3 regions of the Streptomyces sp. NRRL S-1813 genome follow, and region 2 is predicted to be linked to each of the others. Evidence: riboswitches for the same ligand, from Rfam matches in the RefSeq annotation. Region 2 holds a riboswitch; each other region holds the start of a gene.
The links. Region 2 has a riboswitch for cyclic di-AMP ahead of IF67_RS0128590 (M23 family metallopeptidase). Riboswitches for the same ligand answer to the same signal wherever they lie in the genome.
Positions count from the first base shown of each region.

Region 1: linked by a shared signal. The riboswitch ahead of IF67_RS0125275 (M23 family metallopeptidase) and the one ahead of IF67_RS0128590 (M23 family metallopeptidase) in region 2 are both predicted to bind cyclic di-AMP.
Region 3: linked by a shared signal. The riboswitch ahead of IF67_RS0113310 (transglycosylase family protein) and the one ahead of IF67_RS0128590 (M23 family metallopeptidase) in region 2 are both predicted to bind cyclic di-AMP.

Region 1 is NZ_JOHB01000020.1:125,591-127,848, reverse strand. It holds gene IF67_RS0125275 (M23 family metallopeptidase) at 122-1,249, opposite strand; cyclic di-AMP (ydaO/yuaA leader) riboswitch at 1,261-1,416, opposite strand; gene IF67_RS0125270 (DUF2332 family protein) at 1,700-2,258, shown strand, end outside.
Region 2 is NZ_JOHB01000025.1:79,903-82,160, reverse strand. It holds gene IF67_RS0128595 (GntR family transcriptional regulator) at 1-144, opposite strand, end outside; gene IF67_RS0128590 (M23 family metallopeptidase) at 433-1,212, opposite strand; cyclic di-AMP (ydaO/yuaA leader) riboswitch at 1,226-1,381, opposite strand; gene IF67_RS0128585 (M16 family metallopeptidase) at 1,591-2,258, opposite strand, start outside.
Region 3 is NZ_JOHB01000007.1:34,666-36,923, reverse strand. It holds gene IF67_RS0113315 (transglycosylase family protein) at 1-363, shown strand, start outside; cyclic di-AMP (ydaO/yuaA leader) riboswitch at 574-787, shown strand; gene IF67_RS0113310 (transglycosylase family protein) at 795-1,460, shown strand; gene eno (phosphopyruvate hydratase) at 1,864-2,258, shown strand, end outside.

The sequences.
Region 1 (2,258 bases), on a different contig from region 2:
CGCCTTGAGGCCACGCGTCACACCTTGAGGCCGCGCGTCACACCTTGAGGCCGCGCGTCACACCTTGAGGCCGCGCGTCACACCTTGAGGCCGCGCGTCACGCCTGCCCTGAAGCCGTACCTCACACGTTGATGCCGTGATCGCGCAGCCACGGCATGGGGTCGATCGGGTCGCCGGCGTCGGGGCGCACCTCCAGGTGGAGGTGCGGGCCGGTGACATTGCCGGTGGCGCCGACGCGGCCGATGACATCGCCCGTATTGATCTTGCCGGAGGTCTTCACCATCGAGGACAGGTGGCAGAACCAGAGTTCGGTGCCGTCGTCGAGGGTGAGGACGATGCGGTAGCCGTACGAGCCGGCCCAGCCGGCCTGGGTGATGGTGCCGGAGTGCACGGCCTTGACGGGAGTGCCGGTCGGCGCGGCGAAGTCCTGTCCGGTGTGGTCAGCGGCCCAGCGGTCGCCGGCCTGGCCGAAGGCGGCGGTGAGGGTGTACGAGGAGACCGGGGCGATGAAGTTCTTCGCCAGCTTGGCGAGGCGTGCGGCCTCCGCCTTCCGGCGGGCCGCTTCTTCGGCCTCGCGCTTGGCCTCCATCTCGGCCGCCTTCTTGGCTGCTGCGGCCTTTTCGGCCGACTTCTGGTGCGTGGCGGCTTCGGTCTCGGCCTTCTGGAAAGCGGCGTGTTCGGCGGCCTCACGGGCCTCGTGCTCGGCGGCGCCCTGCTGCGCGTCGGCCTGCTCGAGGATGCGGCTGCGCAGGGCCTCGCCGGCGCCCGTGCCCGAGTCCGTCCGGGAGGCCTGGGTCAGGGGGCCGGAGACGTCCTGAACCGCACCGTCCGTCGCAGAGGTCGCGGCCGCTGCGGAGTCCGTGCCCGAGTCCGAGTCCGATATGAGGTCGCCGACGCCGGGGAGGGACTCGGCGTCCGGGAGCTTGTCGGCGAGGTCGTCGGCCATTCCGCCGACGTCCGGCATGGAGATCGGAACCGCCGGGCGGCCCTCGGCCGTGGCCATTCCGCCGGCGCCGACCGCGGCGATGACGCCGACGCCCAGGACCGTGCTGCTGCGGGCGAGTCCGCCGCCGCGCTGCTTGGCCACCCGGTGCTTGCCGCGGACGGAGCGGATGGAGTCCTCGGTGGGATTCCATTCCTCCCACGGTCCGTCGTTCATGTTGTCCGCATCACCGGGGCCTTGAAAGGCACCTCGGTCATCGAGGTCGTAGGCGGACGGACCCTCGGGGGCAGGCCTGTTGGACGCCACGGGGGCGCTCTCCTTTCCTTCCTTCTCGCCTACCGGGTTAGCTGACGGGTTCGGAGCAGGAAGGTCTCCTACGGGCGCCCGCTGGCGGAGGGCGTCCGATTCACCCCAAGGAAGTGGTTCCCCGGTTCCCTTGGTGCAGTTCGAGGTGCTGGAGGTGCGTGAAAAGCGCGTGCGGGATTCGGCGTCGGCGCGCGGTGCCGCCTCTTGCGACGGCTGGGACGACCGCGCTGCGTTATCGGACAGTAATAGAGATCGCAGCCGAATTCCAAGCCTTCCCGTGAATCCCTGTCGTCTCCGCACAAGGTTTGGCATGGACTTTTTCGGCCAGCATGGCCGCAAACCGGGCGAGTTGACCGCCCACCCCTAAACGATCTCCCGTTGATTGTGCGTCAGTTGTTATGCGGAGGGGTGCCCCTCGATTACGGAACGTGAGAGCAGTAACGTCGGATCATGGTCGTCAACGTCGGGAACACCGGGAACGTCGAGAGCGCTGCCGCCGGCGCATGGGGAGTGGCGGGGCGGTACCGGGAGTTCTCCTGGCGTCAGGCCCGGGGGCGGTGCACCGCGCATGAGGAGCTGAGCGCGCGGATCGGCCACGACCCGGAGCTCTGCGATCTGCTGTCGGGATCGCTGCCGGCCGGCGACAAACAGCAGCCGGACCTCCTGCTCGCCGCCGTCCGCTACCTCGACGGCCCGCACGCCGAGCTGGGCCCGCGCGGTGACATGGCGTACGGGCGCTGGCGCGAGTGGACCATCCGGCACTGGGACGAGGTGCGCGCGGTGATCATGCAGCGCTCCGCCCGGACCGACGAGCCGGCCCACTGCGCCACGCTGCTGCCGCTGCTCACCCGCCTGCCGCAGCCGCTGGCGCTGCTGGAGGTCGGCACGTCGGCGGGGCTGTGTCTGTACCCCGACCGCTATCGCTACCACTACCGCTACGAGGACGACCGGGGTGCGGGCGGGGGTGGCCTCCCGGGAGGCGCCCTCCAAGGAGACGCCCACCACGGAG
Region 2 (2,258 bases):
CGCTTCACGGACCGGCACTCTGGAGACGCCGTACCGGGCCGCCAGGATCTCCTCGATCAGCCGGCTCCCCGGCGCCAGCGCGCCGGAGACAATGTCGTCGCGAATCGCCGTGCACACCGCATGCGCGGAAATATGGCCTCGCATCTTCCGTGCCTCCGCCGTAATCCCCTGGAAACGCCGCCGGTCGGCGACTTTTCCGTGACTCTATTCGACGGGAACGGCTTTTCCGAAGGACTCCGGTTATTCATGGATATTTTTTGGCCAGCAGCCGCGGGTCGCCGGCGTATCGCGGGTCGCCGGCGTATCCGGTGCACGCACGCCGCACACCGCACGCCGGATAACGCCGAAGCCCCGGCCGTGTGGCCGGGGCTTCCGACGGATACGCGGTGCAACGCGGGCCCTGCGGGGCGCGCGGCCGGGCGGGGCGGGAGGTCAGGCGTTGACGCCGTGCGAGCGCAGGTAGGCGACCGGATCGATGTCCGAGCCGTAGTCGGCGCCGGTACGGGCTTCGAAGTGCAGGTGCGGGCCGGTGGTGTTGCCGGTGGAGCCGGAGAGGCCGATCTGCTGGCCCGGGGTGACGTGCTGGCCGACCGAAACGCCGAGCGACGACAGGTGACCGTACTGGGTGTAGGTGCCGTCGTTCATCTTGATCACGATGTTGTTGCCGTACGCACCGCCCCACCCGGCCTCGACGACGGTGCCCGAGCCGACCGCGTGGACGCTGGTGCCGGAGGCGGCGTGGAAGTCGATACCGGTGTGGCTGCCCGAGGACCACAGGCCGCTGGAGGCCTTGTACGAGGTGGAGACGTAGGAGTTCGCGACGGGGGCGACAAAGGTGTTGAGGCGCTTGCGCTCCGCCTCACGGGCGGCGCGCTCCTTGGCCTTGCGGGCGGCCTCGACGCGCTGCTTGGCTTCTTCGGCCTGCTTCTTGGCCACGGCCTCTGCCTTGGCCTTCGCGGCGGCGGCCTCGGCCTCTGCCTGCTGCGCGTCCGCCTGGGCCTCGACATGGTTGGCGAGCTCGTCGCCCAGCACGACGGCCCGCTGGAGACCGGTGTCGTGGGTGCGCGCCTCGTCCGTGGCCGCCAGCGCCGGCGAGGCCACGGAGGCGACAACGCCGCCGGCCGCGAGGGTGGCTATGCCGGCGATGTTGCGGGTCGTTCGAGCGGGGCGGTTCGCACGACGGTGCTTCCCGGTGGCACGGATGAACGCCATGTGGCTGGCTTGTCCTTTCCTTCCTTCTCGCCTACCGGGTTAGCTGACGGGTTCGGAGCAGGAAGGTCTCCTACGGGCTCCTCCGGAGAGGAGTCCGATTCACCCCAAGGGACACTGGGTCCCCGGCTCCCCTGGCTCGCGCCGTACGGGGACTCGGCGATGGCTGCCCGGTGCCACTGTTGTGGCGGACTTGTGACGAACAGCCGGACCGACGCTAAACGGGGCAACTTTCAATCGGCAAACAGAACCGCTTTTTTGTGCGGGATGCCACAAGAACCGTGGCACCAGCCGCGATAAACCGGACATACAGCGGCTCCCGTGGCGCGAACGCCACGGGAGCCGCTTTGTCGATATATGACCTTCCGTCACATGGCGGGACTAACCGCTGACGACCGTCACCTCACCGATGCCCAGCGCCTTGATGGGCTCGGCGATCTGCGCCGCATCGCCCACCAGCACCGTCACCAGCCGGTCCATGGGGAAGGCGTTGACCGCCGCCGCCGTCGCCTCGACCGTGCCGGTCTCCGCGAGGCGGACGTACAACTGCGCCTGGAAGTCGTCCGGCAGGTGCTGTTCCACCTGGTCAGCGAGGGTGCCCGCGACGGCTGCCGCGGTCTCGTACTTCAGCGGCGCCACCCCGACGAGGTTCTGTACGGCGACATCCCTCTCGTCGTCCGTCAGCCCCTCTGCCGCGAGGGTGCGCAGCACCTTCCACAGATCCTCCAGCGCCGGGACGGTGGAGGCGGTGTCCACCGAGCCGCTGATGGCGAGCAGCGAGGCTCCCGTGGCCCCCTCGGGGGAGGTGGGGGCGGTGGAGCGGAGCACCTGGCCGAAGGCGCGCACCCCGTAGGTGTAGCCCTTCTCCTCCCGCAGGACGCGGTCCAGACGGGAGGTGAGGGTACCGCCCAGGCAGTACGTGCCGAGGACCTGCGCGGGCCACACCCGGTCGTGCCGGTCGGCGCCGATACGGCCGAGGAGCAGCTGCGTCTGGACGGCACCGGGGCGGTCCACGATCACCACGCGGCCGGTGTCGTCGGCGACGATCG
Region 3 (2,258 bases), on a different contig from region 2:
GACCGGGACGGCGACCCGTCGCAGTCCGCCGACCCGTCCGACGGGGGCAGCCGTCCGGACACGACCGGCACCCCGCAGGAGACGCCCTCCAAGGGCAAGCACCGCGGCGGCGCGGGTGACGACGAGGACAGGTCCGCCGGCGGCCGGCATGCCTCGCGGGGCGATGACGCGCACCGCACGGGCCCGGCGGCCGACGGCAACTACACCGTGCGGCCGGGTGACACGCTGTCAGCCATCGCCCAGGCCCACCGGCTGCCCGGTGGCTGGGCCGCGCTCTACGAGGGCAACGAGGGCGTCATCGGCTCCGATGCGGACCTGATCAAGCCGGGCCAACTGCTCGATCTGGGGCACGCGGCAGGGTAGTTCGCCGCCTTCGCCCGCTTTTGGGGAAAGTGAGACATGGCTCTCGTTGGCTCCGGTGAACCCCGGTTCGTCCCACCTCGTCGAACCGGGGTTCACCTGCGGATATGTGACCTACCCGTGATCAAAAACGGTCAACTTGGTTCACATGATGGGGTTTGAACCCCAGGGCGGTTACTGCTTAACGTCAGGACCGCTCGCCAAAGCGGGCCCTTTGATCACACGCCGAATCCTGCCGGTGATCGGAGGCACTTGACGCGCAAGCGCCGAAGGCAGGAGCGGGGGACCCAAGGTACGTGCCGGCCCCACCCGTGAAAGCGGGTCAACCGGCTTGGGGTGAAGCCACGTGCGCCACGCGCACGCGGCCGGGCGATTTCTCACAGCCCGAACCCGACAGCTCACCTCGTAGGCGTCGGTGAGGAAACGAACGAACCATGCTGATCATCAAGGGCAAGCACCGTCGTCCGTCCAAGGCCGTCCGCGTCGCCACCCTCGCCGGCATCGCCGGTGCTGCTGTGGCCGTCCCGCTGATGGGCGCCACCTCCGCCTCTGCCGCCTCCGTGGCCACCTGGGACAAGGTCGCCCAGTGTGAGTCCGGCGGCAACTGGTCGATCAACACCGGTAACGGCTACTACGGTGGCCTCCAGTTCTCCAACTCCAGCTGGGCCGCCGCCGGTGGCACGCAGTACGCGGCGCGCGCCGACCTGGCCAGCAAGTCCCAGCAGATCGCCGCCGCCGAGAAGCTCCTCGCCATCCAGGGGCCGGGTGCCTGGTCCTGCGCCGGTGCCGGCAACCTGACCGCCGGTGGCCCGGCCGCCGACGTCGACACCTCCGGCTCCGCGCAGACCAAGTCCGCGCCCCAGCAGGACCAGGGCAAGACCGAGGCGAAGAAGGCCCCGGCCGCCCCCGAGCAGCACGCCTCGCGCTCCACCGAGCGCAAGTCGATGGGCCACGGCAACTACACCGTCAAGGCGGGCGACACCCTCGCCAAGATCGCCAAGGCCCACGGCAGCGACTGGAAGTCGGTCTACAAGGCCAACAAGTCGGTCATCGGCGGCAACCCGAACCTGATCTTCCCGGGTCAGAAGCTCAACGTCTGAGTCCCTCCCTCACCGGGACGCGGGCGGGCCCGAGCGGCGGGCCCCCTTCCCCCGTGAGACCGCCCCGCCCCGGCGCGCCCTTCCCCCGAGCGCGCCGGGGCGGGGTTTCTTCTGCCCGGACGGAGCCCGGACGGAGCCCGGACGGAGCCCGGACGGAGCCCGGACGGAGCCCGGACGGAGCCCGGGCCGAGGCCGGACCGACGCCGGGGCGGCCGCACGCCGCCGACCGCTCCCGCTCGGCGCATGTTCCCGTTCAGCGACAATGTGCCCAAACGCCCGTGAGCTGGGTCCTCGGGGAGCTTTGCGCGGCTTTCCATCCCACAGAGCGGGCCAAGGGCAGGCGGACGAGCCCGAGGCCGTTAGGCTCATGCGCATAACGCCTGACACCCACGAAGGAGACAACGTGCCGTCGATCGACGTCGTCGTAGCCCGCGAAATTCTCGACTCGCGAGGTAATCCCACGGTCGAGGTCGAGGTCGGCCTCGACGACGGCAGCACCGGCCGTGCCGCCGTCCCGTCCGGCGCCTCCACCGGCGCCTTCGAGGCCGTCGAGCTCCGCGACGGCGACCCGAACCGCTACCTGGGCAAGGGCGTGGAGAAGGCCGTCCTGGCCGTCATCGAGCAGATCGGCCCGGAGCTCGTCGGCTACGACGCGACCGAGCAGCGGCTGATCGACCAGGCCATGTTCGACCTGGACGCCACCGACAACAAGGGCTCGCTCGGCGCCAACGCCATCCTCGGCGTCTCCCTCGCCGTCGCGCACGCCGCCTCCGAGGCCAGCGACCTCCCGCTGTTCCG